DNA from 3 places in the Aestuariirhabdus haliotis genome. Region 1 is predicted to be linked to each of the others. Evidence: predicted binding sites of a transcription regulator. Region 1 holds the regulator's gene; each other region holds the start of a gene.
What was found. The regulator LexA, encoded in region 1, represses DNA repair genes until DNA is damaged. The targets are predictions, from matches to a motif close to TACTGTNTANNTANACAGTA.
Positions count from the first base shown of each region.

Region 2: the regulator LexA is predicted to act here: its motif matches at 7,518-7,537, upstream of recN (DNA repair protein RecN).
Region 3: the regulator LexA is predicted to act here: its motif matches at 1,160-1,179, upstream of ruvC (crossover junction endodeoxyribonuclease RuvC).

Region 1 is NZ_JAKSDZ010000003.1:101,439-112,265, forward strand. It holds gene MIB40_RS03710 (universal stress protein) at 1-291, opposite strand, end outside; gene MIB40_RS03715 (hypothetical protein) at 349-840, shown strand; gene fadB (fatty acid oxidation complex subunit alpha FadB) at 1,205-3,355, shown strand; gene fadA (acetyl-CoA C-acyltransferase FadA) at 3,386-4,561, shown strand; gene MIB40_RS03730 (DUF1653 domain-containing protein) at 4,622-4,837, shown strand; gene topA (type I DNA topoisomerase) at 4,987-7,629, shown strand; gene MIB40_RS03740 (DUF6586 family protein) at 7,626-8,075, shown strand; gene MIB40_RS03745 (hypothetical protein) at 8,144-8,374, shown strand; gene lexA (transcriptional repressor LexA) at 8,473-9,069, opposite strand; gene MIB40_RS03755 (TetR/AcrR family transcriptional regulator) at 9,265-9,894, shown strand; gene MIB40_RS03760 (L,D-transpeptidase family protein) at 9,959-10,447, shown strand; gene nagZ (beta-N-acetylhexosaminidase) at 10,481-10,827, shown strand, end outside.
Region 2 is NZ_JAKSDZ010000005.1:132,573-143,399, reverse strand. It holds gene MIB40_RS06395 (MurR/RpiR family transcriptional regulator) at 1-578, shown strand, start outside; gene MIB40_RS06390 (patatin-like phospholipase family protein) at 633-1,844, opposite strand; gene MIB40_RS06385 (acyl-CoA dehydrogenase) at 2,168-4,645, shown strand; gene MIB40_RS06380 (outer membrane protein assembly factor BamE) at 4,783-5,265, opposite strand; gene fur (ferric iron uptake transcriptional regulator) at 5,397-5,798, shown strand; gene recN (DNA repair protein RecN) at 5,820-7,490, opposite strand; gene grpE (nucleotide exchange factor GrpE) at 7,692-8,300, shown strand; gene dnaK (molecular chaperone DnaK) at 8,461-10,380, shown strand; gene dnaJ (molecular chaperone DnaJ) at 10,507-10,827, shown strand, end outside.
Region 3 is NZ_JAKSDZ010000017.1:33,437-44,263, reverse strand. It holds gene ruvA (Holliday junction branch migration protein RuvA) at 1-546, opposite strand, end outside; gene ruvC (crossover junction endodeoxyribonuclease RuvC) at 607-1,125, opposite strand; gene MIB40_RS11375 (YebC/PmpR family DNA-binding transcriptional regulator) at 1,503-2,249, opposite strand; gene aspS (aspartate--tRNA ligase) at 2,336-4,120, opposite strand; gene MIB40_RS11365 (FmdB family zinc ribbon protein) at 4,304-4,552, opposite strand; gene MIB40_RS11360 (OprD family outer membrane porin) at 5,136-6,533, shown strand; gene MIB40_RS11355 (OprD family outer membrane porin) at 6,800-8,179, shown strand; gene MIB40_RS11350 (HU family DNA-binding protein) at 8,502-8,843, opposite strand; partial or broken gene MIB40_RS19870 (cold shock domain-containing protein) at 9,690-9,890, shown strand; gene MIB40_RS11340 (SlyX family protein) at 9,979-10,230, opposite strand; gene MIB40_RS11335 (HIT domain-containing protein) at 10,238-10,678, opposite strand.

The DNA.
Region 1 (10,827 bases):
ATGAATCTCTTTCTCTGGCCTGCCATAGACAACATGCTGTTCGCCTCTTGCGACATCAATGGTAGAGGCCAGGCTGTCGATTTTCTGGCGTGCCTGGTCAGTGATCTCCTCCTGTAAGGACGAAAGGTCTAGAGGGATGTCGCTACCATAAGCTACGCTGAGAGGCTCTACGACATGAACCAAAGTAAGCTTGGCATCGTTATTTCGGGCGATTTCCTGTGCCTTTTCAAGTACAGTATCGGCCTCTTCGGTCAGGTCGACCGCAACCAGAATATGTTTGTACTGACCCATTCTTTCCTCCTGTTTACAAGCTTTTGTCCAGTGTAATCCATAAGGTGCGACATTATCATGACTTACCTCATCATAGCAGTAGTGCTGTTATACCTGATTGGCACCATCACCTGGGTTATGCCGTCTCGCAGGGATAAGAAGCTCGCAGGAATGCGCTCCCGGGCTCGTGATCTTGGGTTTCAGCTCCAATACAAAAATGAAGAATTGAACCGTGAATTGAATCGCGGTCATGGTGCTGTCGCTTATATGCGTTATTTGCGACTAAGACCAACACCACTGGATGATGCAGAAGCCTTACGCCTGATTCGGTTGCCAGAAGTGGATAGCCCTGTAACAGGGTGGCGCATCGACAGCCTTTATGAAGAGATGATGGTGCCAGCTCTTAATGAGATTCTGTCCCAACTGCCAAAAGATGTCTTTGCGGTAATGATCGGCCCGGGGGCGGTGTTTATCGACTGGCAGGAACGCGCGGAAGTGGAAGCCGTTGATCGATTGCATGAGCTTATGGGTGAGTTGCTGAAGGTTCCTCTGATGACTAACAGGCAATAAGCAGGGCTTATACCTGTTGCTCTATTTTGTTTTAGATTGTCTTTGTAACATATTGATAATAATAGAGTATGTTGGATGCTCGTACTTGTTTGTTGTTGCTTCACGGAACTGTTTTAAAACTCCCGGTCTAAAATGGACAGTTGACAAAAAGGGCGATTTAAAAGAAGGTGTCCAGCTCAATTCAAACGCTTGTATGAAAGTGCAGTTTTTGACTTGGCTAACAATAAAGGCTTGATAGCAGGCCTATGGGGCTGTCTACCCTGTGTGGGTAAAATGTTTGATGTACCAGGTTGGGTGGCCGGCAAGCGGCCCAACGGACAGCACAAAGAATAACTTGCCTAACTCTAGTGTGGAGAATCAGTTGATGATTTACGAAGGTAAAGCCATCACGGTGAAACCGGTCGAAAATGGCGTAGCAGAGCTAAATTTCGACCTCCAGGGCGAATCCGTTAATAAATTCAATGAGTTAACCCTTAATGAGCTGAAAGATGCTGTAGCGGCTCTTCAGTCAGACAGTTCTGTTAAAGGGTTGATTGTCACCAGTGCCAAAGACGTGTTTATCGTTGGTGCCGATATTACCGAATTCCTGGTTAACTTCAGCCAGCCCGAAGAGGAATTGCTCAAGGGTAATCTTGAAGTCAATCAGATCTTCAATGGTTTCGAAGACCTTGATTTCCCCACAGTGACAGCAATTAACGGTATCGCACTGGGTGGCGGTTTTGAGATGTGTCTCGCTTCTGACTACCGTGTTATGTCAACCGCTGCCAAAGTTGGTTTGCCAGAAGTTAAATTGGGTATTTATCCTGGCTTCGGTGGCACAGTTCGTTTACCGCGAGTGGTAGGTGCGGATAACGCCGTAGAATGGATCGCATCCGGTAAAGAACAGCGCCCGGATGCCGCCCTCAAAGCGGGTGCAGTCGATGCTGTAGTGGAACCTGAGCAGTTGCGTCAAGCGGCTCTGAACCTGGTGCAGCGGTGCATCGAGGGCGAGCTGGACTATAAAGCCAAGCGTCAAGTCAAGTTGGAGAAGCTGCAGCTGAATCCGATGGAAGCCATGATGTCGTTTGAAAGTGCCAAGGGCTTTATCGCTGGTCAGGCGGGTCCTCATTACCCTGCACCGGTTGAAGCGGTTAAAACCATCCAGAAAGCTTCTGGTATGGGTCGTGACAAAGCGCTGGAAGTCGAAGCCAAAGGCTTCGTCAAGCTGGCTAAGACCGATGTGGCTGCGAGCTTGATTGGTCTGTTCCTGAACGACCAGGCGTTGAAGAAGAAAGCCAAGCATTACGAATCCCAATCCGCACCGGTAGAGCGCGCAGCTGTATTGGGTGCTGGCATTATGGGGGGCGGAATCGCTTACCAGTCAGCCTTGAAAGGCACACCCATCCTGATGAAAGATATCGCCCAGGAAGGTATCGATCTGGGCTTGAGCGAGGCATCCAAGCTGCTGGTTAAGCAGTTGGGTCGTAAGCGCATCAAGCCGGAAAAAATGGCTTCTGTCCTGAATGCTATCGTTCCTACCCTGAACTATGGCGACTTCAACACCGTTGACGTTGTGGTTGAAGCAGTTGTTGAGAACGTTAACGTCAAGAAAGCCGTTCTTGCCGAATGTGAAGATAACATCGGCGAAGACAAGTTCCTGACCTCCAACACATCCACCATCTCGATCACCGAGCTGGCTACCGGATTGAAGCGTCCAGAAAACTTCTGCGGCATGCACTTCTTTAACCCGGTTCATATGATGCCACTGGTTGAGGTTATTCGCGGCGAAAAGACCAGCGATAAGACCATCGCAACCGTGGTTAATTACGCCAAGAAGATGGGTAAGACTCCGGTCGTTGTTAATGACTGCCCTGGTTTCATGGTTAACCGTGTACTGTTCCCATATTTCGGCGGTTTTGCTGCCTTAATGCGCGACGGCGCTGACTTCCAGAAGGTCGATAAGGTTATGGAGCGTTTCGGCTGGCCTATGGGTCCTGCTTACCTGATGGATGTTGTCGGTATTGATACCGGACAGCACGCTGAAGGAGTTATGGCGGAAGGGTTCCCTGAGCGTATGGGGCGTGACTTCAAGAGTGTTGGCGACGTTATGTTCGAGAACAAGCGTTTCGGTCAGAAGACCAATGCCGGTTTCTACAAGTATGAAACTGACAAGCGCGGTAAGCCGAAGAAGGTTGTCGACGAGGCTACCTACGAACTATTGAAGCCTATCTGTGCTGAGCCAAAGGATTACAGTGACGAAGATATCATCGCTCGTATGATGATTCCTCTGTGCCTGGAAACAGTTCGCTGCCTGGAAGATAACATTGTCGAATCTGCCGCTGATGCGGATATGGCCCTGATCATGGGTATCGGTTTCCCACCATTCCGCGGTGGTGCGTTGAAGTATATCGATTCCATGGGCGTTGCCGCGTTCTGCGAGTTGGCCGACAAGTACGCCGACTTGGGTCCGCTTTACCACCCCACCGAAGGACTTCGCGAAATGGCCAAGGCCGGCAAGTCTTTCTTTGGTAACTAACAGCACAGATTCAAAAGCGAGAAACAAGCTATGAGTTTAAATCCTAGAGACGTAGTAATCGTCGATTTTGGACGCACCCCCATGGGGCGCTCCAAGGGTGGCATGTACCGCAATGTGCGTGCTGAAAACCTGTCCGCCAACTTGATCACGGGACTGCTGGAGCGTAATCCAGCTATCAACCCTGCTGAAGTTGAGGATGTTATTTGGGGTTGCGTTAACCAAACTCTGGAACAGGGCTGGAACATCGCCCGTATGGCCTCCCTGATGACGCCAATTCCTCACACTTCTTGCGGTCAAACCGTAAGTCGTTTGTGTGGCTCTTCCATGTCAGCCCTGCATACCGCAGCGCAAGCCATTATGACCGGTAACGGTGATGTGTTTGTTATCGGTGGTGTCGAGCACATGGGCCACGTAGGTATGATGCACGGCGTTGATCCAAACCCCCATATGAGCCTCTATGCCGCCAAGGCTTCTGGCATGATGGGCCTGACCGCCGAAATGCTGGGAAAAATGCACGGTATTACTCGTGAAGCTCAAGACCAGTTCGGTGCGCGTTCTCATCAGCGTGCTCATGAAGCTACTCTTGAGGGTCGCTTCCGTGACGAAATTATCCCGATGGAAGGCCATGATGCCGAGGGTAACCTTTGCGTCTTCAAGGACGATGAAACCATTCGTCCAGAGACCACCGTTGAGTCTCTGTCCCAGCTGAAGCCTGTCTTCAACCCCAAGGGCGGTACTGTTACGGCGGGTACTTCATCACAGATCACCGATGGTGCGTCCTGTATGATCGTTATGTCTGCTCAACGCGCTCAGGACCTCAATCTTGAGCCGATGGCAGTTATTCGCTCTATGGCTGTTGCCGGGGTTGATCCTGCCATCATGGGTTATGGTCCTGTTCCTGCCACTCAGAAAGCACTCAAACGTGCCGGTCTGAGCATCGATGACGTTGATTACTTTGAGCTGAACGAAGCCTTTGCTGCGCAGGCGCTTCCAGTGCTCAAGGATCTCAAGGTTCTCGACAAAATGGACGAAAAGGTCAACCTTAATGGTGGTGCAATTGCATTGGGTCACCCGTTCGGTTGCTCCGGCGCCCGTATTTCAGGTACGCTGCTTAACGTTATGAAGCAGAATAGTGGCACCGTGGGTGTATCCACTATGTGTATCGGACTGGGGCAGGGTATTACGACCGTTTTCGAACGCGTCTAACCCTTAACGCCAGAAAGAGCCGGAGCTTGTCTCCGGCTTTTTTGTTGGGATTTGAAACTAATGAAAAGTTGTAAGCCGGGTGTTTACCGCCATTACAAAGGCAATGAATATCTCGTCACGGGTGTGGCACTTCATTCTGAAACGGAAGAGCCCCTGGTGGTCTACCAGGCTCTTTATGGAGAGCGAGGTTTATGGGTTCGCCCGCTGGATATGTTCACCTCAGAAGTGACCTTGGAAGGCGAGTCTTGCCCTCGTTTTGAGTGGGTAAGGGATTAAACCTTATTAATTACAAAGGGGTAGAACGGCGGTTTCTTCTTGACCCGCTGTTAGTCTGCCCTTATATATGTCGCTGCTTTACTATAACTTTGCTTAATTGTGTCATCAGGTAAGGTGGCATACCACATTCTCCATGAAGTTAGGATTCTATGGGTAAATCACTAGTCATCGTCGAGTCTCCCGCAAAAGCCAAGACAATCAACAAATACCTTGGTCGGGATTTTGTCGTTAAATCCAGCGTCGGGCATATTCGGGATCTGCCCACCAGTGGTGGGGCACGAAAACCCATTGACGCCAAAGCGCGGGCAAAAGCTGCTGCTATTACGCGCAAGATGAGCCCTGAACAAAAAGTGATCCATAAGCAGAAAAAGGCTCGCGAGCAGCTGATTTCAAGGATGGGCGTGGACCCTGAGAATGGGTGGAAGGCGAACTACCAGATTTTGCCTGGCAAAGAAAAAGTAGTAGATGAGCTGCGCCGTCTCGCCAAAGATGCTGACAAAATCTATCTCGCGACTGATTTGGACCGCGAGGGAGAGGCCATTGCCTGGCACTTACGGGAAGCTATTGGTGGCGATGACAGCAAATACCGCCGCGTCGTTTTTAACGAAATTACCAAAAAGGCGATTCAAGAGGCCTTTAAAGAGCCTTCGTCTCTGGACATTAATCGGGTCAATGCCCAGCAGGCACGTCGTTTTCTGGATCGGGTAGTGGGTTATATGGTATCGCCGCTGCTTTGGGCAAAAATTGCCCGTGGCCTTTCCGCCGGTCGTGTGCAGTCTGTAGCGGTCAAATTAGTGGTGGAGCGTGAGCGCGAAATTCGAGCCTTCGTACCCGAAGAGTTTTGGGAAGTGGATGCCGATTGTTCCAGCCCTTCGAAGGATGCGCTCAAACTGGCTGTCACCAAGCATAATGGCAAAGGGTTTCGTCCAACCAGTAAGGAGCAAACCGATCAGGCCCTGGATGAGCTTTCCAGCGCTACTTACCGGATCGCCAAAGTAGAAGAGAAGCCCACTTCCAGCAAACCTAATGCACCCTTTATCACTTCAACCCTGCAACAGGCTGCCAGTACACGCCTGGGTTTCAGTGTAAAGAAAACCATGATGCTGGCCCAGCGACTCTATGAAGCGGGGCATATTACCTATATGCGTACCGATTCTACCAATCTCAGTGAAGAGGCGGTTGCCGCCTGCCGTGACTTTATCGTTGATCAATACGGCAAGGAATACCTGCCTGATGCACCGATCAGCTATAGCAGTAAAGAGGGTGCTCAGGAAGCGCACGAAGCGATACGGCCATCATCGGTATTGACCGATTCCGGCATGCTGTCGGCGATGGAATCCGACGCAGTACGTTTGTACGATCTTATCTGGCGACAATTTGTTGCCTGTCAAACGAACCCTGCCCGTTACCTTAGTACCAGCGTAGTGGTTGAGGCTGGAAGTTTTGAATTGCGCACTAAAGGTCGTGTATTGCTGTTTGATGGTTTTACTCGAATTTTGCCTCCCGGAGGTAAAAAAGCTGAAGATGTCATTTTGCCCAAACTCACGCAGGGTGAAACTTTGTCATTGATCAAGCTTAATCCTGAACAGCATTACACCAAACCGCCCGCTCGTTTTAGTGAGGCTGCATTGGTCAAAGAGCTGGAGAAAAAAGGCATAGGCCGACCCTCTACCTATGCTTCGATTATTTCTACCATTCAGGATCGCGGCTATGTCTCTCTAAAGCAAAAGCGATTTTATGCTGAAAAAATGGGTGATATTGTCACCGACAGGTTAACCGAATCGTTTACAGACCTGCTGGATTACGGCTTTACTGCGCGTATGGAGGAGGAGCTGGATGAGGTGGCCTCCGGCGAATTTGATTGGAAATCGTTACTAAATGATTTTTACAAGCAGTTCAGTGGCCAGCTTGTTGATGCGGAGCAGGCCGAAGCGGGTATGCGCGCCAACTTGCCAACACCAACGGACATAAAGTGCACCGATTGTGGCCGGGACATGCAGATCCGTACGGCGAGTACAGGTGTATTTATGGGCTGTTCGGGTTATGCCTTGCCTCCCAAGGAGCGCTGCAAGAACACGGTAAACCTGATTCCGGGTGAAGAAGCCATTGCTCTTGATGATGATGAGGCCGAGGTCAAGGCCTTACGTGCCAAGCATCGCTGTAAGATATGCGGCACCGCTATGGAAAGTTACTTGATTGATGAGTCTCGTAAGTTGCATGTCTGTGGTAATAACCCGGACTGCTCCGGTTATGAAGTGGAGCAGGGGCAGTTCAAGATAAAGGGCTATGAAGGTCCAGTTCTGGATTGTGATAAATGTGGTGCAGAGATGCAGCTCAAGAGTGGTCGCTTTGGTAAATACTTTGGTTGTACCAATAGCGAATGCAAGAATACTCGCAAGTTGCTGAAAAGCGGAGAGGCGGCTCCACCCAAGATGGACCCGATTCCTATGCCGGAATTGAGCTGTCAGAAGGTTGATGATACCTATATCCTTCGCGACGGTGCGGCCGGGTTGTTTCTTGCTGCCAGCCAGTTTCCCAAAAACCGGGAGACCCGAGCACCCCTGGTTGCCGAGCTTGTGCCTCACCAGGCTGCATTGGACCCTAAATACCATTTCTTGCTGGATGCTCCCAGGAAGGATCCTGACGGCAACCCCTCAATCATCCGTTACAGTCGCAAAACCAAGCAACAGTATGTGATGAGTGAAGTTGATAGTAAGGCCTCCGGTTGGAAGGCAATATTCCAGGACGGTACCTGGGTAGAAGAGGGCAAGCCTCGTAAGAAGAAAGCGTGATCGATTATTCGCACATAACCAACCGTTCCCTGCATCAGGTCTGGTTGTTGCTGGGGGAGTGGGCAGAGAGGGGGGCAGATGCTGCTCTCTCTGATGCCTATGCTGAAGCAGTTCTTAGGGGATTGGATTCTGCGTATGGTGCACTTTGTGCCGAGCTCGCCGGGCAGTGCGGCTACAATGCCAAACTTGAAAACATCGATAAAACTCTTTTTGAACTTCGTCGAGCAGGGCTGTATAGCCCAGAGCTCAATGAGCTTCAGCAGCTCTCGATTGATTCAGGCTCCTGGCTGCATTCAATGCTAAATGCAAGAGTGTCTTATTGCACGGGTGGCTTGACGAGGGCTATTGCAGTTTCTGGCGGGGTCGATGTCGATCAGTGCCGACAATGGCACCGTTTGTTGGGTGAGCTTATCAGACGAATGCGTGAAACTTCTGAAGAGTGTTAAAGCGCTACTGTAGTGGTCAGTTAGGGAAAGTGATAGACTAGCCGGCCCTAACGCGAGAGTAGTACGTCATGCCCGCTTCCTATCTTGAAATTGTCGAGCTTCCTTCCGGTGAGATCGTTCTGCAGCGCTCTGACGAAGAGGAACCTCTTGTCACCATTAACTTCTCTGAAGAAGCCAAGCTTTTTCTGCAAGAGGGTCATGTTGAGGTGGCCAAGGCCATGATCAATGCCGGTATTGCTATGGTTGGCAGCATGGCAGAAGGTGCCTCCGAAGTTGAAGCGCCGCGAACCGTTCACTAATATCTTCTGTAATCTGGCACCTCTCTTTCTATAGAGGTGCCAACTCTCACCAAACGCCTTATGCTACCGCCCGCATTCTAAGTGCGATCCAGGCTTTTCTAGCGTCGAATTACACCAACACTTAGCCCTTCAATTTCGAAGTCGTCTTGGCTCAAGTCCACGTTGATGGGTTCGAACTCTTCGTTTTCAGGGAAAAGAGTGACCTTGTTGCGGCTCTTATGGAACCGTTTTACCGTAACCTCATCACCAACCCTGGCCACAACAACCTGTCCGTTACGAACGCTTTGGGTTTTGTGAACCGCAAGCAGATCGCCATCCAGGATGCCAATATCACGCATGCTCTCGCCTTTAACCCGGAGCAGGTAATCGGCATTGGGATTGAAAAACTCGGATTTAACCGGGCAGTGCTCCTCTATGTGCTCAATCGCCAGTATAGGGCTTCCAGCGGCTACCTGACCCACGATAGGAAGGCCGTCCTCTTCCGATTCAGGAATGCGAATGCCTCTGGATGCACCAGCAATGATCTCTATGGCACCCTTTCTGGCTAATGCTTTTAGGTGTTCCTCGGCGGCATTGGGTGAGCGAAATCCAAGTTGTTTGGCGATATCTGCTCGCGTGGGGGGGAAACCTTTTTCATCGATATAAGATTTAATAAATTCCAGAATTTCTGCTTGCCGTGCTGTTAGTTTTTGCATGAGGTTGCCTGTAAGTATGGTTTTTTATACAGCTACTGGAATTATATACAGTTTTTCTCGGTTGGCAAACGCGGCGTATGAACAGCGTCTTATTTAGTCGCTCCAAGCAGGTGAAATTATTGACTTTATATCTAGGCAAACGTATGTTTGAAACGGTCGTACATTCATCAACTCAACTATTAAGAACAATAAAAGATGGCTCAATCCAAAACCGTAGTTCGCATATTGGATGCAGCAGAGCAACTATTTGCCGAGAAGGGATTTGCCGAAACCTCTCTACGTACCATAACCAGTCAGGCAGGGGTTAATCTTGCCGCTGTTAATTATCACTTTGGTTCCAAAAAGGCGCTTATCCAAGCAGTTTTTTCTCGTTTTCTCGATCCCTTTTGTGAGTTGTTGGATGCCGAACTCGAGCGATTGGAAACACAAAGCAACGGCCAGCCTACCGATATAGAAGCCTGCTTAAAGTTACTGGTTGAGACTGCGCTGCGAGTTGAGTCTCGCTCCGAAAATGATCTCTCTGTTTTTATGCGCTTGCTGGGGCTGGCGTTTTCTCAGTCACAAGGGCACCTTCGTCGTTACATGAGAAGCGCCTATTCTGACGTTTTTGTTCGTTATATGAGCTTGTTGACGGCCTCGGTTCCTGGCCTTACCCCTGCAGATCTCTATTGGCGAGTCAATTTTATGCTGGGAAGTCTGGCTTTTACCATGTCCGGTTTCGATGCCATGCAAGCCATCTCTGCTCGTGATTACAATGACAATCCTTCGGTTGCCAGTATTCTTCATCGAATGGTTCCCTTTCTGGCATCAGGCATGCGTCATTAACCCCTTCTACAGTTCCACTTGGTGCTGTTTTTAAGTAGTCTGAAGCGCTGGACTCGAGGGGATTTTGTTGGCCATCTACATTTCTATTGCTCAGCAGCTGTTACGTCATAAATCAGACTCGATGGTGGACTTTACTGTGCCAATTTCAAGCGCCTCCAACGGCGCTGGTCAGTCCCGTGGCAGTGAGCAAACGCCGCTTGGAAAGCACTATATCCGCGCAAAAATTGGTGACGGGTTACCCCTCAACTCGGTCATGGTTGGTCGTCGGCCCACAGGTGAGATCTATTCGCCCGAATTAGCGCAAGCCTTCCCGAACAGGGATTGGATTCTGACCCGGATCCTATGGCTTTGCGGTACTGAACCCGGCGTAAACCGTCTTGGTGATGTCGACTCGATGGCTCGATATATCTACATACATGGCACACCTGATACAGAACCTATGGGTGTTCCCAAATCCCATGGCTGTATTCGCCTGCGTAATCAGGATCTGGTGATGCTGTATGACCGTGTTAGTGTCGGGGAGTCCGTTATTATTTCCAATTCAACATTGTAAAAGGAGAAAGGGTTGATCTGCCCAGGACCATTAATGCTTGACCTTGAAGGCACAAGCCTGACAGAACAAGAGTCTGAACTATTGCAGCGTCCTGCCTGTGGTGGAGTCATTCTTTTTACTCGTAATTTTTCCAGTCGTGCCCAAATTGTCGAGTTAACAGATTCTATTCGAACGATTCAATCTGATTTGCTGATTGCGGTCGATCATGAAGGCGGACGAGTACAACGTTTTCGGGATGGCTTTACCAGAATCCCTGCCATGGGATGCTTTGAGCAGCATTACCTTCGAAACAAGCCTGCAACGCTGCAGCTGGTAGAGGATGTTGGATGGCTGCTAGCAGCCGAGCTCTTGGCCTGCGGTATCGATTTCAGTTTTACTCC
Region 2 (10,827 bases), on a different contig from region 1:
TGAACCGCTTTGCCGACGTCACCATGAATAACCTGCATCAATCGTTGAAGCAGGTCGATCCTGCCACCTTTGACGCGGTAACCGGCCTGTTATCGGATACCGATCATGCATTGCATGTGGTCGGCGGTCGGATCACCCATTCCCTGGCAGATTATTTCTTTACCCATATGCAGGTGATGCGCAAGCGAGTTACCCGGGTCACGTCGAACTCCGGAAACTGGCCACATTATCTACTGAATATGGAGCAGGGGGATCTTCTGATTGCCTTTGATATCAGGCGCTATGAGCACAATATCAATCACTTCGCCAAGATGGCCCAGGCTCGAGGCGTAAGGGTGGTGTTGTTTACCGATCAGTGGGGCTCGCCGGCGGCGCAATACGCCGAGCATGTGTTCAATCTGCGCATCGAGGCGCCCTCTGCCTGGGATTCCTCGGTGGTTATTCTGTTTTTTGTCGAAGCCCTTATCGCCTCGGTGCAAAGCAAAATCTGGGATGAAAGCAAGGAACGTATGGGGGAGCTGGAAGGGTTGTTTGATGAAACCCGGCTGTTCAAGAAATTCAATCAGGGCTCTTCTTGAGCTGTTTGCTGAGACTGGATTCAGCGGTGCCCAAACAAGCGTACCAAAGGTCTGTCAGGCCTTTTGTACGCTTGCGGGTTGGTTGAGGTCCTGGTCAAAAAAAGCTTCGATTGATTCCCGTTCCCACATTGCATCCTTGTAGCCCATGTCGATCAGGGCGCCGCAAAAATCTGGCGTGAACAACAGATAGCTGGCAGCAGTCGCGCCACCGCCTTTCTTGGTTGCCCCTACGGTGCGTAGAGCCCAACGAAGGCTGCTGGAGAGCGAACGGATTTTACGGCCCGCGATAATGTCGATCTCCTCGGAGGGGGATATGATCAGGCTGTCCACACCTCGCAAGGGCAGCCCCTCGGCGCGCCTGACCTCTTCCGGGATGTATTCGAGCAGCTTGTTGATACGTTCCAGGTGCTCAATGTCGCTTTCCATAGCATCGATAAAGGCGCTATTCAGCATCTGTCCCATAATTTGAGCCATGGAGGGTGTGTGCCGAACCGCTTTGCGCTTGCCCCAGTGTACGGGGTTGCGGTTGCCGCTGACACCAATGACCAGTACATGATCGGCCCCCAAATGCAGGGCTGGGCTGATCGGGGCCATCTGACGCAGGGCGCCGTCACCGAAGTATTCCCGGTTAATTCTTACCGCTGGAAAAATGGTGGGTATGGCGGAAGACGCTAACAGGTGTTGGTGGGTGAGCTCGCAGGGCGAGCCGACGCGCTGAAAGCGTTGCCAGGGCTGTAATTCTGGGTGGCCTTGGAAAAAGCTGACAGATTGGCCGGTACTGTAACCCATCGCGGTGACGCACAGCGCTTCCAGTGCACCGCTGCCAATCGCGTCATCCAGCTGGTCAAAGTCGATCACCTTTTTGAGCAACTCTTCCAGTGGCTGATTATCTAATAATGAGAGTGGCTTGCGTTCTGTGGCACCCTGATTAAAAAGCGACATGCCGAGTCGAAACAGGCTACCCAGTAGCGCGCCTGGGGTGGTTCGATACACCTGTTCCGGAGTCAGGTTGCGCCACAGGTTCTCGAGGTTGCCCACCGACTCCCTGAGGGTTCCGGGGTGGCTGGCCAGTGCCGCCGCGTTAATGGCTCCGGCCGAGGTGCCGCAGACTATGGCGAAGGGATTATGGGCGCTGGCGGGTAATATTTCGGTGATCGCCTTGAGTACGCCTACTTGATAAGCGGCTCGTGCGCCACCTCCGGAAAGTACCAGGGCGCGCTTGTCCTTGATGGGAGCAGGCGTTACCTGTTTCTTGTTAAACCTCATTGCCTGGGTAGGTTCCCTTTGCTGCGAATAGGGGGATTCTACCTGTTTTATCGGCAGAATGGGCAGGGAGCTCTGTGCAGGTTGATACAATTGAGCGTTGGTGCTCTTTATCTGGGGCGAAGGGCCGCCAATGTCAGTTGAAGCTGAACTTTTCAGGGTGCTATTTGGTCTGCATTATAAGTGCCGATGGCTCTACGGTTGAGATGTTGCAGGTCATGGCTAGTGAGGAGGCAAGCCCCTATACTGGTGTCAGTTGGTTCGCCTGAATCGGCAATACGGGCCGAGGGCTAGCGTCTATTTCAAAAAGGAAACAGAGAAGACTTATGAATCATTTATTGCTGATAATCCTTGTTGTCGCCGTCTTGATGCAGCTGCTCAAGCGGGAATCTGGAGCCCTGGTGATATCCCTTGGGTTGGTTGCGTTGGCAGTTGTTGGTCGCATGATGGGTTCACCCTTGCTGGCGTTTATTCTCTTTGTGTCGGCCGTTGCCGTTGTTCTCTGTGGTCTGCCGGCGATTCGTCAGCAATGGTTGAGTCCTCGTTTGCTGGCAATGTTCAAATCGGTTTCTCCCAAGGTTTCAGAAACCGAACAGGTTGCCCTGGAGGCCGGCACTGTTGGCTGGGATGGAGAGTTGTTCTCTGGCAAACCAGACTGGGATAATTTGCTCTCTAATCCCGATAACGGCTTGAGTGCCGAAGAGCGGGATTTTCTAAAGAAGCAATGCAGCGTTGCCGCGGGTATGTGTGATGGTTGGGAGGTTGCAGTCGAACGAGCGGATCTGCCTGGGAACCTGTGGAAATACCTGAAGAAAGAAAAGTTCTTCGGCATGATTATTCCCAAAGAGTATGGTGGCCTGGGCTTTTCCGCGAAAGCCCAGTCGGCTGTCCTGCAAAAGTTGTCATCCAACGAAACGCTGATGGTGGCCGTGGGTGTTCCTAACTCCTTGGGCCCGGGTGAGTTGTTGCTGAAATACGGAACTCAGGAGCAGAAGGACCATTATCTGCCTCGATTGGCCGACGGGCGTGACATTCCCTGTTTTGGTTTGACGGCGCCCCGTGCGGGTTCCGATGCGACCTCGATTCCGGATGTCGGCATAGTCTGCAAAGGTGAAGTCGATGGTAAGGAAGTGCTGGGCGTTAAGCTCACGTTTGAGAAGCGCTGGATCACCCTGGCGCCTATTGCCACCGTGGTTGGTTTGGCCTTTCGCATGTTTGATCCCGACGGATTACTGGGGGACAAAGAGGATATCGGTATAACCTGCGCCCTGGTGCCACGGGAGACCGAAGGTCTGGAGATTGGTCGTCGTCACTTTCCGATTGGTAGCCCCTTTATGAATGGACCTTTGCGGGGCAAGGATATGTTTATTCCCCTGGACTGGTTAATTGGTGGTCCGGAAATGGCCGGGCAAGGCTGGCGTATGCTGGTTGAATGTTTGTCGGTGGGTCGTTGTATCACCTTGCCTTCCGGCGCCAGTGGCAGTGGTCGCTACGTTACCGGGCTCACAGGCGGTTTCGCCCGAATCCGCCGCCAGTTCAATATGCCCATTGCCGATATGGAAGGGGTGCAGGCGCCGTTGGCGCGAATCGCTGCCATGGCTTACATTGCCCGAGCAACCGTTCGACATACTGCGAATATGATCGATGCGGGTGAAAAACCGGCGGTGCCTTCGGCGATTCTCAAGAGCCAGTTGACCGAGTTCCAGCGTCAAATGCTGATTGATGCCATGGATATTCATGGCGGCAAGACCGTTACGCTGGGGCCTCGTAATTACCTCGGGTTAGGGTACGCCGCGACCGCCGTGTCGATCACGGTCGAGGGCGCTAATATTATGACTCGAAGCCTGATGATCTTTGGCCAGGGGGCGATTCGTTGTCATCCCTATGTTTTGCCGGAACTGGAAGCTGCCGAGAAGAACGATCTGCAAGCTTTTGATAAAGCGATCTTTGGTCATATTGGTATGGTGGCGGGAAATGCTGCCCGTGCATTGAGTGCAGGTCTCAAACTGCCTATGGACGAAACGCCTTTACCTGGAGAAGCTCAGGTCTATGGCTGGGCGGTCAACCGTTACAGTGCGGCCTTTTCCCTGTTGGCCGATGTGGCAATGGCCAGCCTGGGGGCATCGCTTAAACAGCGTGAGCTGCTTTCGGCTCGACTCGGTGACATGCTGTCCAATTTGTACATGACAACCATGGTGCTCAAGCACTGGCATGAAACCCGGGCTGTACACAATGAAGAAGCCCTGTTCCAGTACAGTTGTGAATGGCTACTGTATCGGACCGAGCAAGCGATGATCGAATTGCTCGATAATCTGCCCAATCGCTGGGCGGCTCGTGCGGTTCGTGTACTGGTCATGCCCTTTGGTCGCAGCCGAAAGATGCCGGCAGATTCTCTGGTCAATACCATCGCTCGCTCGGTATCAACGGACTCCTCGCTGCGCTCTTTTATGCTTGAAGATACCTGGTTGGAGCAGGCGGAGGGGCAGGAAAATAATCCGTTGGCGCGTTATAACGCTTTGCTGGAAGGTAACAATAAAGCCACGGATATCTACCGCCTGGTTGAAAAAGCATATGCCAAGGGTGAGTTGCCCAATACGGCGCTGCATCCGGAGCAACGTTTCGACGCCGCAGCCCAGGCTGGCTTGATCAGTAAAGAGGACCTTGAATTTATGCAGCAGTACGAGGCAGAAGTGCTGGAGATGTTAACCGTAGATGACTTTGCGTTTAATGAGTTGGCACGAAACAAGAGCAAAGTAATCTGGCACAACGGTAAGCCCGATAAGCAGCCTGCCCCCATTCACTGATCCTTTCTGATAGAGCAAACCCCGAACAATCATCATTGTTCGGGGTTTGTTATTTTGGGGGATGGTTAAGGCCCGAGAGCAGATGATCTGATGCAGGGGCGAATGTCGATTCAACCAGCTGAAATCCGGTAGTAGCTCTACTGAGGGGCTCCAATGCCGGGCCGGCCCAGCTCGCGGGGCTGCTGGCTAGCAGCGTTGGGATCGACGCCCTCGGCTTTTTGCTCTTCCTGAATGTCTTGCAGGAGCTGTTCAGTACGTTCTTGCTGAACCGATTCGGTTCGGCTAACACCGGAATTGGGGCGGAAGTCACCGGACAGTTGGTAAAGTTCGCCGTCCCTGAAGATGATACTCAGGGTTTCCTTGGCGGGTTTGGCGCCACCTCGTTGAATGCTATAAAGGTAGTTCCAGTGGTTGGGGTCGAAGGTGCTGACCATCAAGGGGGTGCCCATAACAAAGCGAACCTGTCGTTCGGTCATGCCTGGGCGGAGTTGGTCGACCATCTCCTGAGTGATAACGTTGCCCTGGTGGACATCGATCTTGTGTACCCCTGGAAAACCGGAGCATCCTGCAGCGGTGGCTAGCGTGAGAACTAGCAAGCCTTTCTTGGTAAGGTTATACATCGTGGTAGCTGTTGTTCTTCGTGATGGTGAGGCATCCTGAGTGCAGATGCTTTCACATGATTGTCTGATAATGTGATAATACCCGATATTATTCGATCTGCTAAGAGTCAATCGACGGTAAAGGAGAGGTTGTGGAAGAGCAAGACATTAAAAATGCTGGCCTGAAGGTCACTGTGCCAAGGGTTAAGATTCTGCAGCTGCTCGAATCGGCACCAAACAGTCATATGAGTGCTGAGGATGTTTATAAGGCACTGATGGCTGGGGGCGAGGATGTTGGCCTGGCGACAGTGTATCGAGTGCTTACCCAGTTTGAAGAGAAGGGTTTATTGGTCCGTCATAATTTTAATGATGGCCGCTCCGTTTTCGAAATCGCTAAAGATGAACACCACGATCATATGGTGTGTATGGATACCGGCGAAATTGTCGAGTTTTATAGTGATGATATCGAACGTTTACAGGCGGAAATTGCCGAGAAGCACGGTTATGACCTGGTCGATCACAAGCTGGTGTTGTACGTAAAGAAACGATCTTGAGTCTTTGATCATGCCCTTACATCAGGCACCGGCCCGTTCCAGCATTTCCCTTGCGTGGGCTAGTGTCTGATCCGTCATCTCCATTCCCCCTAGCATACGCGCGACCTCTTCGATTCGGCTATTGCCTTCGAGTGACTCGATTCGAGTATGGGTGTGATTGCGTTTGCTCTGTTTTTGCACCTGAAGGTGGTGATGCCCCTGGGAGGCGACCTGGGGTTGGTGGGTTACACAGATAACCTGACCGCCGGCTTCACCCAGCTGTCTCAGTCGTAGCCCTACCACTTCGGCAATTCCGCCGCCAATACCGACATCCACCTCATCAAAAACCAGAGTGGGAATCGTGCTGGTTTGGGCATTGATGACCTGAATGGCCAGGCTGATGCGCGACAATTCACCGCCGGAAGCCACCTGGCGAAGCGGGCGGGCGGGTTGCCCGGGGTTGGCGCTTACCAGAAATTCTATTGCTTCCAGGCCATTGGCGTTGCCCTCTGTCAGAGGTTTCAGGTCAACGCTGAACTGCCCTTGGGGCATGCCGAGCTGACGAATCTGCTCGCTTACCGCTTTCGCCAGTCGAGGTGCGGCGCGTTCCCGCTCTCGATGCAGCTTCTTCGCTTGTGTCTGGTAATGCCGCTGTTGTGACTGGACCTCTTTTTCCAGTTGCTCTAGCTGTTCATCAGTGCATTGCAGTTGCCCCAATTCGTCGTTGAGCCGCTCGCTCAACCCGGGTAGGTCATTAGGGCTGATTCGGTGTTTGCGAGCAATGCTGTTAAAACTGTTCAAGCGTTCTTCCAGTTCGAACAAGCGCTCCGGGTCGGCTTCAAAATGGTCCAGGTAATGATTGAGGGTGCCGCTGGCTTCTTCAATTTGTATGCGGGCACTGGTCAGCAGATCGATACTCTCCTGCAGTTGCGCGTGGTTGTTGGCCAGTTCTTGCAGCAGGTGCAGGCTGTTATTGAGCTGTTGCAATGCGTTACCACTATCGGATTCAGCGCAGAGTTGCACTACCTGCTGGCAGCTTTGTACGCATTGGCCGGCATTGGCTTGTTGCCGGTATTCGCTTTCCAGCTCTTCGTATTCGCCTTCCTGAGGGTCCAGTGCATTGAGTTCACTGAGCTGATAGCTCAGTAATTGTGCTCGAGCGTTTTCCTCCTCGCTGGCACTGCTCAGGCGTTCTAGCTGTTGTTGCTGGCGCTGCCATTGTTGCCAGATCTGTCGAGTCTGGCTGGCCAGTTCCTGACAGTCGGCCCAGTTGTCGAGCAGGGATTGGTGGGTTTCTTTTTTTAGCAGTGACTGGTGTTCGTGTTGATTGTGGATATCGATCAGCATTTCGCCCAGCTCGCGCAAGTCGGATAGAGGCGAGGCGCTGCCGTTGATATAGCCGCGAGAGCGGCCTTCGCGCGTGATGACCCGGCGTAGAATACACTCCTGTTCCTGAACCAGGTCCCGCTCATCCAGCCATTTGCGAGCTTGCGGGCAATGGCTCAGGTCGAAGCTGGCCATGATTTCCGCCCGTTCATCCTGCTGGCCCACGCTGGCTGAGTCGGATCGGTCACCCAATGCTAATCCCAGTGCGTCTAGCATAATGGACTTGCCAGCACCGGTTTCACCGCTGACCACCGTCATGCCGGATTTCAAGTCCAGTTCCAGGTGGTCGACAATGGCGAAATTGCGAATGGATAGGTGGGTCAGCATGGGTAGCCTCCGAGATATAGGCGATTATGCTGTTCATATATACAGTATTTTGTCGGGGTGGTGCAACGGTTTTTCGTGGGCTGTTGTTAATTAAGCGATATAGCCCTTGAAACCTTGTGGAGTAACCCCATATAAGTGCACTGACTGAGAGTTGCGGAGGGCGTTATCTTCCGCGTAGACCGAGTAGCGAGAGAAGGCCGGATGAGCGAGCAAAAATCAAATCCTGAACAAAATGAAGAGATGCAGCCTGAGCAATCGGCGGCAGAAGAGATCGTGGCAGAAGAGGGGGCCTCTGTTGAGTCTTCCGATCAGCAGATAAATAGCCTTAAGGCTGAGCTTGAAGCGGCGCAGGAAGAAGTTGCCAAAGTTTCTGAGCAGGCATTGCGTGCTCAGGCTGATGCGCAGAACGTAAAACGACGAGCCGAGCAGGATGTAGAAAAAGCCCACAAGTTCGCCCTGGAAAAGTTCTCCGCTGATCTGTTGCCGGTTATCGATAGCCTTGAGCGAGCTGTGGACAGCGCCAACGCTGAAGATGAAGCGCAAAAAGCCATGGTTGAGGGTATGCAGATGACCCTCAAGATGTTTCAGGATGCGCTGGGCAAATACAATCTGGTTGCACTAGACCCTGTTGGCGAGCCTTTCGATCCCCAGTTCCATGAAGCGATGAGCATGCAGGAAAATGCCGATGTAGAGCCCGGCACCGTGATTGCGGCTTTTCAGAAGGGTTACACCCTCAATGGACGTTTGGTGCGTCCGGCCATGGTTGTGGTGTCCAAGGCATCGCAGTCAAAAGTTGACGAACAGGCTTGAAAATCTGGGGCGCGCACACATATAGAAAGACAGTAGCCGATTGAATGAAAGCAAGGCCGATCTGTTGATCAGCGACGCCCACAATCGCAGTAGCCCCTTAAAACCGAATTTTAGATAACGAAATGACGCCCCCAGCGGGGCGGGATTGGAGAGAAAAAAGATGGGAAAGATTATTGGAATTGACCTGGGTACCACCAACTCCTGTGTGGCAATCCTGGATGGCGATAAAGCCAAAGTATTGGAAAACGCTGAGGGCGATCGTACTACGCCTTCTATCATCGCGTTCACCGACGACGGTGAAACCCTGGTGGGTCAGCCTGCCAAACGTCAGGCGGTGACCAATCCTGATAACACGCTGTTCGCCATCAAGCGTCTTATCGGTCGTCGTTTTGAAGATGCTGAAGTACAGAAAGATATCTCCATGGTGCCTTACAAGATCATCAAGGCCGAAAACGGAGATGCCTGGGTTGAAGCCAAGGGTGACAAGAAAGCGCCACCGCAGGTTTCTGCCGAAGTCCTCAAGAAGATGAAGAAAACCGCCGAAGACTACCTTGGCGAAGCGGTTACTGAAGCCGTTATTACGGTGCCGGCTTACTTTAACGATTCCCAGCGTCAGGCGACCAAAGACGCCGGTAAGATCGCGGGTCTGGAAGTAAAACGTATCATCAACGAGCCAACGGCTGCGGCGCTGGCCTACGGCATGGACAAGAAGGCCGGGGACAAGACCGTTGCGGTTTATGACCTGGGTGGCGGTACTTTCGACATCTCCATCATCGAAATTGCCGATGTTGACGGTGAGCACCAGTTTGAAGTGTTGGCCACCAACGGTGACACCTTCCTGGGTGGTGAAGATTTCGATATGCGTGTTATCGACTATCTGGCCGAAGCTTTCAAGAAAGAGAGTGGTATCGACCTGAAAGGTGATCCGCTGGCCATGCAGCGTCTGAAAGAAGCTGGCGAGAAAGCCAAGATCGAATTGTCTTCCGCGCAGCAAACCGACGTTAACCTGCCCTACGTGACTGCCGATGCGACTGGCCCCAAGCACCTTAACGTCAAGCTGACCCGCGCCAAGCTGGAATCTTTGGTAGAGGACCTGGTGGAGAATTCGATCGCCCCATGCCGTACTGCGCTAAAAGATGCAGACCTCGATATCTCCGATATTGATGAGGTGATCCTGGTTGGTGGTCAGACCCGTATGCCGCTGGTGCAGTCCAAGGTAAAAGAGTTCTTTGGTCGCGATCCGCGTAAAGACGTTAACCCTGATGAGTCGGTTGCCATGGGTGCCGCTATCCAGGCTGGCGTACTGTCCGGTGACAAGACTGACGTGCTGTTGCTGGATGTTAGCCCCTTGACTCTGGGTATCGAGACCATGGGTGGTGTTATGACGCCGCTGATCGAAAAGAACACCACAATTCCTACCAAGAAATCTCAGGTGTTCTCGACCGCCGATGATAATCAGCCTGCGGTAACCATTCATGTTTGCCAGGGTGAGCGTAAGCAAGCCACGCAGAACAAATCTTTGGGTCGCTTCGATCTGAGTGATATTCCTCCGGCGCCTCGCGGCATGCCGCAAATCGAGGTCAGCTTCGACATCGACGCCAACGGTATCCTTAATGTCTCTGCCAAAGATAAAGGCACTGGCAAAGAGCAGTCTATCGTGATCAAGGCATCCAGCGGTTTGTCCGATGACGAGATTGATAAGATGGTAGCGGACGCCGAAGCTAACGCTGAGGAAGATCGCAAGTTTGAAGAGATGGTTGGTGTGCGTAATACGGCTGATGGTCTCATTCACGCAACCCGCAAAACCATTGAGGAAGCCGGCGACAAGGCAACTGAAGAGGAAAAGACAGCGATCGAAGCCGCGATCAAAGACCTCGAAGAAGCCCTCAAGGGTGATGACAAGGCGGACATTGAAGCCAAGACTACCGCTCTGACTGAGGCTTCCTCATCTTTGGCTCAGAAGCTTTATGCCGAGCAGGCAGCCGAAGCCGGTGAAGGCGAAGCCCAGCCTGAAGCGGAAGCTGCTGCCGATGATGCGGTTGACGCTGAGTTTGAAGAAGTAAAAGACGACAAGAAATAAGTTCGTCTTGCCCGCCTTGCGGGTTTGTGTTAATGCAGCGCGGGAGGCACTCTCCCGCGTTGTTGTATGAAGAGATTGTGAATTATCAACGGTTGCCATACGGGCAATGTTGTCAGGAAAACGGATATGTCGAAACGAGATTACTATGAGGTGCTTGGGGTCTCCCGCGAAGTGTCGGAGAAAGACCTGAAGAAAGCCTATCGCAGCAAGGCGATGAAGTATCACCCGGATCGAAATCCCGATGATCATAGCGCGGAAGAGAAGTTCAAGGAGGTCAATGAGGCCTACGAAGTGCTCTCGGATGAAGCCAAGCGTGAAGCCTATGACCGTTACGGTCATGCCGGGGTTGATCCCAGTCAGGGTGGTGGCGGTTTCGGTGGTGGCGCCGGAGCGGGCAACTTTAGTGATATCTTTGGCGATGTATTTGGTGACATCTTTGGTGGTGGC
Region 3 (10,827 bases), on a different contig from region 1:
AACCGCTCGACTGGCCTCGGCTGGCTTATACCCCAGGGCCACCAGGGCACTGACTGCATCCTGCACGGCACTCTGTTCGACGACCGGTGCATTACCGGCTGCGGCTTGCATCTCGGACAGGTCGCCAGAACCCGCAATATTCAACCCGTCCAATTTATCACGCATTTCAACGATCAGGCGCTCGGCGGTTTTCTTACCCACTCCGGGCAATTTAACCAAGGAAGCGCTGTCATTGTCATTCACACAGCGCACAAAAGCGGGTGCCTCAATACCGGAGAGTATAGTCAGGGCCAATTTAGGGCCCACCCCATTAACACGGATCAGGGTACGAAACAGTTCGCGTTCCTGCCTGTCAGCAAACCCGTATAACAACTGGGCATCTTCTCTCACCACAAAATGGGTGTACAGGGTCACTTCTTGCCCCAACTCGGGCAAACGATAGAAAACACTCATCGGCGCATCCACCTCATAACCCACCCCTCCAACTTCAATCAGCAGGTTAGGCGGTTGTTTCTCCAGCAAGAGCCCACGCAATCGACCTATCATCTACCCCTCACTCTCCATTACCGGCAACAATTACCATGCCACACTCTAAAGTCATATTATTTACCGTAGCCGACCCCTGCGAATCTTCGAAGCGCCCGCCATACGCACCATCCCTTGCCGTGTATGGGCATGGCATAAAGCCACAGCCAAAGCATCGGCGGCATCAGCCTGAGGCTTACTTTCAAGCTTGAGAATAGACTGAACCATATGCTGAACCTGGCTCTTATCAGCACCACCATTACCTACGACCGACTGTTTTACCTGGCGTGCAGAGTACTCCTCTACTTCCAAGCCCTGATTGACCGCCGCCACAATCGCGGCGCCGCGGGCTTGACCAAGTTTCAATGCCGAATCCGCATTGCGGGACATAAAAACCTGCTCGATACCCACCGTTTGTGGGCTGTATAGCTCGATAACTTCGTTAATACCCAGGAACACCTGATGCAAACGCTCAGGTAAGGCTTCCCCCTTTATACGAATACAACCACTGGCCACATATTCGCTCAGGGCACCCACCTGATTTATCACGCCATAACCGGTAATGCGAGACCCTGGATCGATGCCCAATATCAACGTCATATTTATTAACGCCTGCTCCATTAAACTTTCGACATACTGTACACATATACACTAGATTGTGAAAGCGGCCTCTGAACATAGCTGCAAACTACCGAACCAGCCAATGCCGTAACCGATCGTTATCACCGGTTACAAAACTGCTATGTAATAGCGTTCGCTTTCCTCCTATTCTGCGATGAGTCCCCGTTGATGGCCTTCTCATGAGCGAACGCGTTTCCACCATGCTGAAAATTCTGTTGATTACCTCGGCACTCTTTATTCTTCTGCTAGGGGTCAACCTTTATCTCTGACCCTTGCCCCCCATGTCACCAAGGCTGTCAGCCACAAAAAAAGAGCGCATCAGCGCTCTTTTTTTATTCCACGACGAGGGGTAGCAATTATTCCATTGCTGATAACACTGCATCCGGTATCTCAGCGTTGGTGTAAACGTTCTGAACGTCATCCAGATCTTCCAAATGCTCCACCAACGCCATTACCTTTTCGGCTGATTTCTGGTCCAGTTCTACCGTAGTCGAGGCCACCATACTGACCTCACCGCCCGCGGCCACTACGCCCGAGGCTTCCAGACTATCTTTGATGGCACCAAACTCGGTCCAGTCGGTGATCACCTCGATAGAACCATCCTCATGGGTCAATACATCCTCGGCCCCGGCTTCCAGCGCCGCATCCATCACCTTCTCTTCATCCGCACCAGGCTCAAAAAATATTTGACCCTTACGGGAAAACAGATAAGCGACCGAGCCATCGGTACCCAAATTGCCTCCCCGCTTGGAAAAGGCATGCCGCACTTCGGCCACCGTGCGATTACGGTTATCGGTCATCACTTCCACCAAAACCGCGACACCGGAATTCCCATACCCTTCGTACACCAGCTCTTCGACATTGTCCGCTTCATTGGTACCGGCTCCACGAGCGACCGCACGATCAATGGTATCGCGCGTCATATTGGCAGCCAGGGCTTTATCCATCACAGCACGCAGGCGGGGATTATCCTCGGGAGCCGGGCCGCCCTGCTTGGCAGCAACGGTCAGCTCACGAATGATCTTGGTAAATACCTTACCCCTTTTGGCATCCTGGGCTGCTTTACGGTGCTTGATGTTCGCCCATTTGCTATGACCCGCCATAAAACCCTCCTACCCTTTTACCAAAAAAGCCTGACTGGCTAATAACGTGCTATTCGCACATTAAACAGCCGAACCAGCCATCAACACTAGTCTTTGGCTTCGGCCTTGCTTTCCACCTGACGCAAACGGATATGCAGCTCGCGCAGCTGTGGCGCACTGACAGTCCCTGGTGCATCCGTCATGACGCAGGCGGCGCTTTGGGTTTTCGGGAAGGCGATCACTTCACGAATAGACTGAGCGCCCGTCATCAGCATAACGAGACGATCCAGGCCAAAGGCCAAACCACCATGAGGAGGGCAACCGAATTGCAGTGCATCCAGCAGGAAGCCAAACTTTTCACGCGCTTCCTCATCTTCGATACCCAACACTTTGAATACAGTTTGCTGCATGGCCTGATCGTGAATACGAATCGAACCACCACCAAGCTCACAACCATTCAGAACCATATCATAAGCCCTGGAAAGCGCCTGCTCGGGCTGCTCGATCAACGCCTCCGGTGTGCAGGATGGCGCCGTAAACGGGTGATGAAGTGACGTCAGCCCACCATTGCCATCCTCCTCGAACATGGGGAAATCAACCACCCACAATGGCGCCCACTCGCAGGTGTACAGATCGAGATCTTCACCCAGCTTCAAGCGCAGGTGACCCAGAGATTCATTAACAATTTTTGCCTTATCGGCACCAAAGAAGACGATATCACCGTTAGCGGCTTCTACCCGCTCCATCAGAGCCATAACGACCTCAGCAGGCATAAACTTGATGATGGGCGACTGGAGGCCTTCGATACCTTTCTCTACGTCATTAACCTTGATCCAGGCCAACCCACGCGCACCATAAATGCTGATGTACTTGGTGTAGTCATCGATCTGCTTACGACTCAGGGTCGCACCGCCGGTCACTTTCAAGGCCGCAACACGGCCTTTCGGATCGTTGGCTGGGCCATTAAAGACTTTAAAGTCGACTTGCTGCATCAGGTCGTCAACATCAACCAGTTCGAGCGGGATTCTCAAATCGGGTTTATCACTGCCGTAACGCTGCATCGCTTCGAGATAAGGCATGCGAGGGAAATCGCCCAGATCAACCTCAAGCAAACGCTCGAACATCTGTCGGATCATCCCCTCTGCCATTCCCATGATCTCCTCTTCATTCATAAAAGAGGTCTCAATATCGATCTGGGTAAATTCAGGCTGACGGTCCGCACGCAGGTCTTCATCGCGAAAGCACTTGGCAATCTGGTAGTAGCGGTCAAAGCCGGAGACCATCAGTAGCTGCTTAAACAGCTGGGGCGACTGGGGCAGAGCAAAGAAATTATTGGCATGGGTTCGGCTTGGCACCAGATAGTCACGCGCCCCCTCAGGGGTGGCACGGGTCAAAATCGGAGTTTCAATATCCAAAAAGCCGTTATCATCGAGGTAGTTGCGAATAGCCGTCGTGATCCGTGAGCGAAAACGCAGCTTCTGCTGCATTTCCGGACGACGTAAATCGACATAGCGATACTTGAGACGCACATCTTCACCGACACTCTGATGCTCATCAAGCTGGAAAGGAGGCGTCGCGGCACTGTTCAGAATAACCAGCTCTTTACCCAGCACCTCGATTTCGCCGGTTGGCATTTCAGAATTCACCGTACCCTCAGGTCGTGCACGCACTCGCCCCTTAACCTGAATCACATATTCATTGCGGACTTTATCGGCCAGCTCAAAGTGCTCTTCGGTATCCGGGTCAAAAACCACCTGAGCGATACCATCACGATCGCGCAAATCCAGAAAGATCACACCACCGTGATCCCGACGACGGTGCACCCAACCGCAGAGTGTAACCTGCTGATCGATGTGTGAGCTGTTGAGTTCGCCGCAATACTGACTGCGCATAATTGGTATCCTGTTTCTCAAATAATGGTTGTAGTTAGCCTTGTAGGCTGGAATCTTCAGCAACCTAAGGCTGCTGAGGCTATATGTTGAGTGCACCCTATCCTATTGAATGCCACAGTCAACAACCAGACACGGCCTGCAGGGCCGCCAATGGCCAGTATAAAGGTCGAAGTTTTGCTGACATCAAGCCTTGGCCATATCGTCAGAGCCCTTCTTGGCTCCGTTATCTCCGGCCAGATTCTTCTTGCTGCCCGTCTTAAAATCCGTCTCATACCAGCCACCACCGGCCAAACGAAAACCCGGGGCCGATATCATTTTACTCAAGGCATCTGCTTCACAATGCGGACAACAGGTCAGAGGTTGATCGCTAATTTTCTGGATCGCTTCGTGACTCTCACCACAGGCAGCGCAGCTATATTCATAAATCGGCATAATTGAACCCGTAACTCTTTCTACTGCTTTAGATCTTGAACTTATTTTTGTGTGGAAATCCCGGATCGACAATCGCAAGATCCTGCCGCCTTCGAACAGGCAACCCACCCAACAAGGCGCGCGATTATACCCCGATTCAACCAAAATATGGCAATCCCGAAGAAACTAAAAAACCACAACACAAGCTAAAAATAAAAAAGCGACAAAATAGACCATCAGCAGACAGATTTAGTCCGTCGTGAACCACGCAAAGATTAGCCCAAAGTAGTATTGTCGAGACCCGCAAACCAAGGATCAAAAAGTTCTTTTTAGGCCTTTCGTACCAGCCAAAGAGTGCTTTTTAGACAGTTTTATTTGTTCAAGATCACTTTTTTCGGTATTTACGCGCTCAATCCGTATTTACCGTTGCATTCTTCCGTTATTTTTATTACAAACTGTTGTCATCAATCGTTCATAATGATGAGCGAATATGATTCCCGGATGCATCAGCTGCCATTTGAGCTGAGGCAACTGGAATTTTTGGGTCGTACTTGGGGTAAGTTCACGACTCAACAACACACGAAACCTTAGGAGTAGGTCTTATATGAACGCTTTTAAAATCTCTGCATTGGCAGCTGCTGTTGTAGCCGCTTCCTCTGTATCTACCGTTGCACAGGCTGACGCCGCTCAGGCATGGAGCCAGTTTGCTAACGATAGCTCTCTGTCTCTGCACTTGCGTAACTTCTTCCACGATCGCGATCGTGATAATAACGGCTTCAACAAAGGCCAAGATTCCGAGCAACAATCTTGGGCTCAGGCTTTCCGCTTCGACTTCGCCTCCGGCATGGCCGGTAACGATGTGGTTAAAGTCGGTGTAGATGCTTATGCTTACTATAACCAAAAACTGGCAGGTGACAGTGGCGAAGGTGGCCTAGGGACCCTAAAAGGGGATTGCCCAAGTGATATCGATGTTCACAAAGGCGCGGATGCCAAGTGCTCTGGCGGCAAACAAGAAAGCCACGGTAAAGCTGGTGCAGCATTGAAGCTTAGCATCGCCGACATGGCCATGATTAAAGCAGGTCAGTTCCGCATGTCCGGCCCAATGGTTAACGATTCCGACTCTCGCAACCTTCCCTCTGTTCGTGAAGGTGGCCAGATCCGCTCTACTGCTTGGGAAAACCTGAATCTATACGGACAGGTAGTAACTGGCGGCTCAGCGAAGACCAACTCAGGCACTTCTGAGTACGAAGTAAACGGCGATAAAGAGAACGTCTACGTTGTTGGTGGCGACTACAATTTTGCCGGTTTGGGCAACGGCCTGCTGATTTCTGCCGCTTACGGTAAGCAAACCAACAATTTGCAAGGCTACTACCTTGCTGCAGATATTGATTTCGATCTGACAGACAATGTAAACCTCGCTTTGGGCTCTCAATATGGATCTGCTTCTCTGATTGGTGATTTCGAAGACGAAAACAAAGCTGACGGAAACAAGGAAGATGATATTTACTGGTACGACTTAGGCGCCAGCCTTAGCTTCGGCCCAGCCAAAGTATCTGTTTCATATCAAGCAGTTGAGCAACAGGATGCCGATGACGGCTTTGGTTTTGATACAGCAGCCTACTCTTGGGAAGGTGGCGATGACGATACCGGTTTTTACGGTCGTAACTCCGTACAGATTGGTGATTTCCACGAAAACGGTGAAACCTCTTACCAAGTTCGTGGTGATCTCGACTTTGCTGACCTGGGTGTACCTGGTTTGACTCTGATGGCTCGCTACATTGATGGTGAAGTAGACAAGGATTCTCTTGGCTCCACTAAAGATGCTGACGAAACCGAACTGGACCTGGAAGCTGCTTACACCATCCAGTCTGGTGCGGCTAAAGGCCTGAAGTTCCACCTTCGTTACGCTCAGTATGAGTACGACACCAACGAGACAGGTGATAAGGAACTTGAGCTGGATGACTTCCGTTTCATCACCTCTTACACTCTGTCTGTATTCTAATCTCGCCTGAGACTAGAGTTTGATAGTGTTAAAACCACCGCTTCGGCGGTGGTTTTTTTTGCCCCCAATTTATTCAGCCAACCTTCCAACAAAGCCAACCACCACTTAAAAGCCACACCAATCCTGCTGTTTTCTTGACAGATCCAGCTCCCTGACGTAAATATCAATAGGTTAATGTTCTATTAATGGCAAGGGGAACGGCAGTTTTCATTACCTGCCTGGTCATTTGAGCAACAACAACTATCTGTCACACAGGAGTGGAACTCATGCGTTCTTTTAACAAGACTTTGCTGTCTTCGGCAATCGCCGTACTGGCGGCCAACACCAGCTGCTCGGCCAGCGCCGATATGATGACCAAAATGGTCGACGACAGCACCCTAGACATCAAACTGCGTAACGCGTACTTCAGCAAAACCGACAAATACGGCGGTTTTGAGCACAACGTATTGGGCGAAAAGAAAGAGATTCGGCAATGGGCTCAGAGCGCCGAAGTTAACTTCAGCTCCGGCTACTTTGGCACAGAAGACTTCGGCATCGGTGCTGACGTGTCTTACTATGGCGCTGTTAAGCTTGCTGCCGACGAGGATTCCAACACCAGTGGCGACTTACTCCCCCAAGGAGACAGTGGGGATATCAATAATTACGGCAAGCTAGGCCAGGGGTTCGTGAAACTTCAGGCACTGGACATGATCAACCTGCAAGCCGGCCGCATGGTACTGGACAACCCGATTGTCGCCAGCTCTGGCTCCCGACTGACCCCTAGCAGCTTCGATGCCGTGCAGGGCCAGCTATCTATAGCCGACTTCGGTTTTTATGCCGTTTATACTGATGAATGGTCGCCTCGTAACCAAAGCGGAACACGAGAATTTGATGCTGGTGGTAAGGATATCGATGACATCATCGTATTCGGTGCCACTTACAACCACGACAGCGGCTTTGGCGCTGAAATAGCTTACGGCGAATCTGACGATTTCGTCGAGAAACTGATGCTAAATGCGTATTACACCTTTAAGTTGGGTGAAGATCGCAGTATCGATCTTGATGCTCAGTACTACACCTTTGAAGATGCCGGCAATCTTTGGACGGATGCCACCGCCCTGACGACCACATCCAAAGCAGACAAGTTGGACGCTAAGACTTACAGCCTTCGTGCCGCATATAATACCAATGACTGGACATTCGCCCTCACTTACACCAAAAACAAAGACGACAAAGCCTACTACTACATGTATCAGGATGAAAAAGGCGAATACGACCATGGTATGACTTACCTCTACACATCCATGCAGGTATCCGATTTCCTGGCCAAGGAAGAGGACGTCTACCAGGGCCTCTTTAGCTATGACTTTTCCTCACTCGGCGTACCTGGCCTGAATGCCTCTTATAGTTACACCTATGGCAAGGATGGTGAATGGGTATCCAGTAATCGAGCAGATCCCGACAACGGCAAGGAGTATAACGAATGGGAAAGCGAGTATAAGATCAGCTATACCATTCAAGGTGGGCCACTCAAAGACCTTAGCCTAAGCTACAACTACGCCAGCTACAGCAACAATGCGCCAGCATCTCGTAGCGGTGAAACCTTCGATGTGATCGAACAAGATGATCACCGTGTGTATGTGGATTACACGATCTCCGTGTTCTAAACGCATTCATATCCTTAAGGTCGAAAAAGGGCTGCATTCGCAGCCCTTTTTTTATTCTGTATGCCGGTTATCCCGCTAGCTCAAACCTTTCAAGCATAATCAGCCTTGCCAATACATGAGCATTCCATAACGGGTAACGACCAGACACCTCATTATTGCTTAAGGCAATTCGCTCTTGCGCCTTTGCTTTCGGCATCATGGCGGCTTGATAGTTACCCTCGCTTCGCTACTTCCACCCTCATTGTCTTGGGCTGCATATGTACATCCTGTACATAAAAAAAGCCCTCACTGGGAGGGCCTTTTTATCATGCTTGACGGCTGATCAGCTGAGGGCAAAATCTTTCAGTTTCTTCAGAGGCCGCACCTTTACCTGAGTGGTTGCAGGCTTGGCTTTGAACATCGTTTCTTCACCAGTAAAGGGGTTAATACCTTTACGCGCCTTTACAGCCGGCTTTTTAACGGTGGTTACTTTGAGCAACCCGGGCAGAGTAAATTCACCACAGGAACGTTTCTTGATATGACGTTCCATCAGAACTGACAGCTCATCGAGTACAGCCGCCACTTCTTTCTTGCTCAAACCCGTATTATCGGCGATTTCACCCATAATCTGGGTTTTGGTAAAACGGTCTTTGACCGCTGTTTTTTTGCGCTTCTGCTCTGCCATCTGATTGACTCCCCAAGAGTTAATTATCGTTCTGCTGCAGTATCCATCGCTGTCTGCCAAAATGAATCAGCTCATCGCAGCATGGTAAAAAAATATAATACACACTTCAGCACAAAGCACCCTCTTTTTCGTGGCTTAGAGCGCATTTATTGATTTGAGGTTGTACTATGGTTGCGGTTAAATAAGCGAGCTGTCGTGATCTGCATTTTTTGCTCATAGAGAAATCCGCTCATCACACACTTATAACCATAAAGATAAACTAGGTCAGCTACTGCAAATGGGGAAGGCTTGGCGGCTTTATAGCCGGCACAGTCTCAGGGTCAATAGTCCATGTCTCTGACGCTACAGGACCCGAAGCACTATTCAAGCACCCACCCAACCTAACTGGCCCTTCATAAGGTATGCCTTCTAATGCTGTTAAAGTATTGTCATCTTGTTTTTGGCCTGTCGCTAATGCTGCTTGGCCTGTTAAGCGGTACCCTCATCATTTCAATCTATCCAGAGGTTTATCCTGGCTTTAGCGCCAGCCAGGTGCTGGAGCAACCTGAAAGCCTATTGTTAATCGCCTTTGCTGCAATTAATTTATTCTTGGGAATTTACCTAAAATCCGCACGCAGTCCAAGCCTGAGAGTCATCGCCGGTATCGGCTCACTGTTGATTTTACTGGCCTCCTTAATGGTTACCGCAGAGCGTTTTGCTCGTTTGGATGCCGGCCTAAACGTCCAATTGCTGCCTCTGTCTATCTGGCTATTAATCACCGGAGCTTTGATGCATTTCATCGCCCAACAGCGCTTGCCAAAACGGTTGTTCTCAAAAGCCATCAAAGGCAAACGCGTTAGCCAGGGTCGCGAAGAGGGTGTCGTGAAATGGTTTAACGTATCCAAAGGTTTTGGATTTATTACAAGGCAGAGTGGCGATGACCTTTTTGTTCACTTTCGTTCCATTCGCGGCGAGGGTCACCGTACCCTATCCGACGGTCAGCGAGTCAGCTTTATCGTGACGGAACGTGAAAAAGGCCTGCAAGCCGAAGATGTCACACCGATTTAAGCTCAGGATAAGAAGAATCCGCCCCTGAAAAACACAGAGCCATTATTTCCGAATGTCTGGAGATAATGGCTCTTGGCCCTTTCTTGTCTTAATAATGAGGTGGCTTTTGATCAGCGACCTCTTCGCCTTGCGTATCGGGCAATAGTTCAAAGCGCTTTTTCAGGTTTTCGAGCTGAATTTCCATGCGATCAATCTGTTGCTGCTGACGGGTGACTACGGCATTAAGGGTGTTAATGGTGTCTTCCTGAAAAGCCAGCTGGGTCTGCAAGTCGATCACTTGATCTTGAATTCCAGCCATTTGCTCGGTTTGCACGGCTTCAGCGAATGCTTTGTTGCTCATAGTCGTCTCAGATACCTGGCTGATCAGCAAATTCAAGATGAATGGTGAAAACAATTTTAAGTCGCTCAATAGTCTCTACCAAACCTTGTTGAGTATAGGGCTTAGCTTTCACCGCGCCCCATACAGGTTTTGGCCAGGCGACATCTGTTTCGTAACGAACGACCTGATGTAAATGCAGCTGTCGCACCATGTTCCCTAAAGCCGCTACATTCATCTTATCGGCCGAATACAGGTCTTTCAGCTTTTCGCTGACATAGCAGGACTCCCACAACAGCTGGCGCTGGTCCTCTTCGCTTAGTTGAAATATCTCCTGCACCCCAGCCCGCCTCGGCACTAAGATAAACCAGGGGTAGTTACTGTCGTTCATTAATAACAGGGTGCACAAGGGGAAATCACCAATGTTTATGGTGTCTTTGTCCAGCTGTGGATCCAATACGTATTCGTCCATCGCCTTCTCCAATTATTCATGCCATTAAGTCGATATAGAGAATCCAGCATTCTCAAATTGGCCGCGATTGTGCCAGATCCGACTACCTTAGAACAGAATAGGCGACAGATGATGCATTCACCGGTCTGGCACCGTAAAATAGTCCGCTT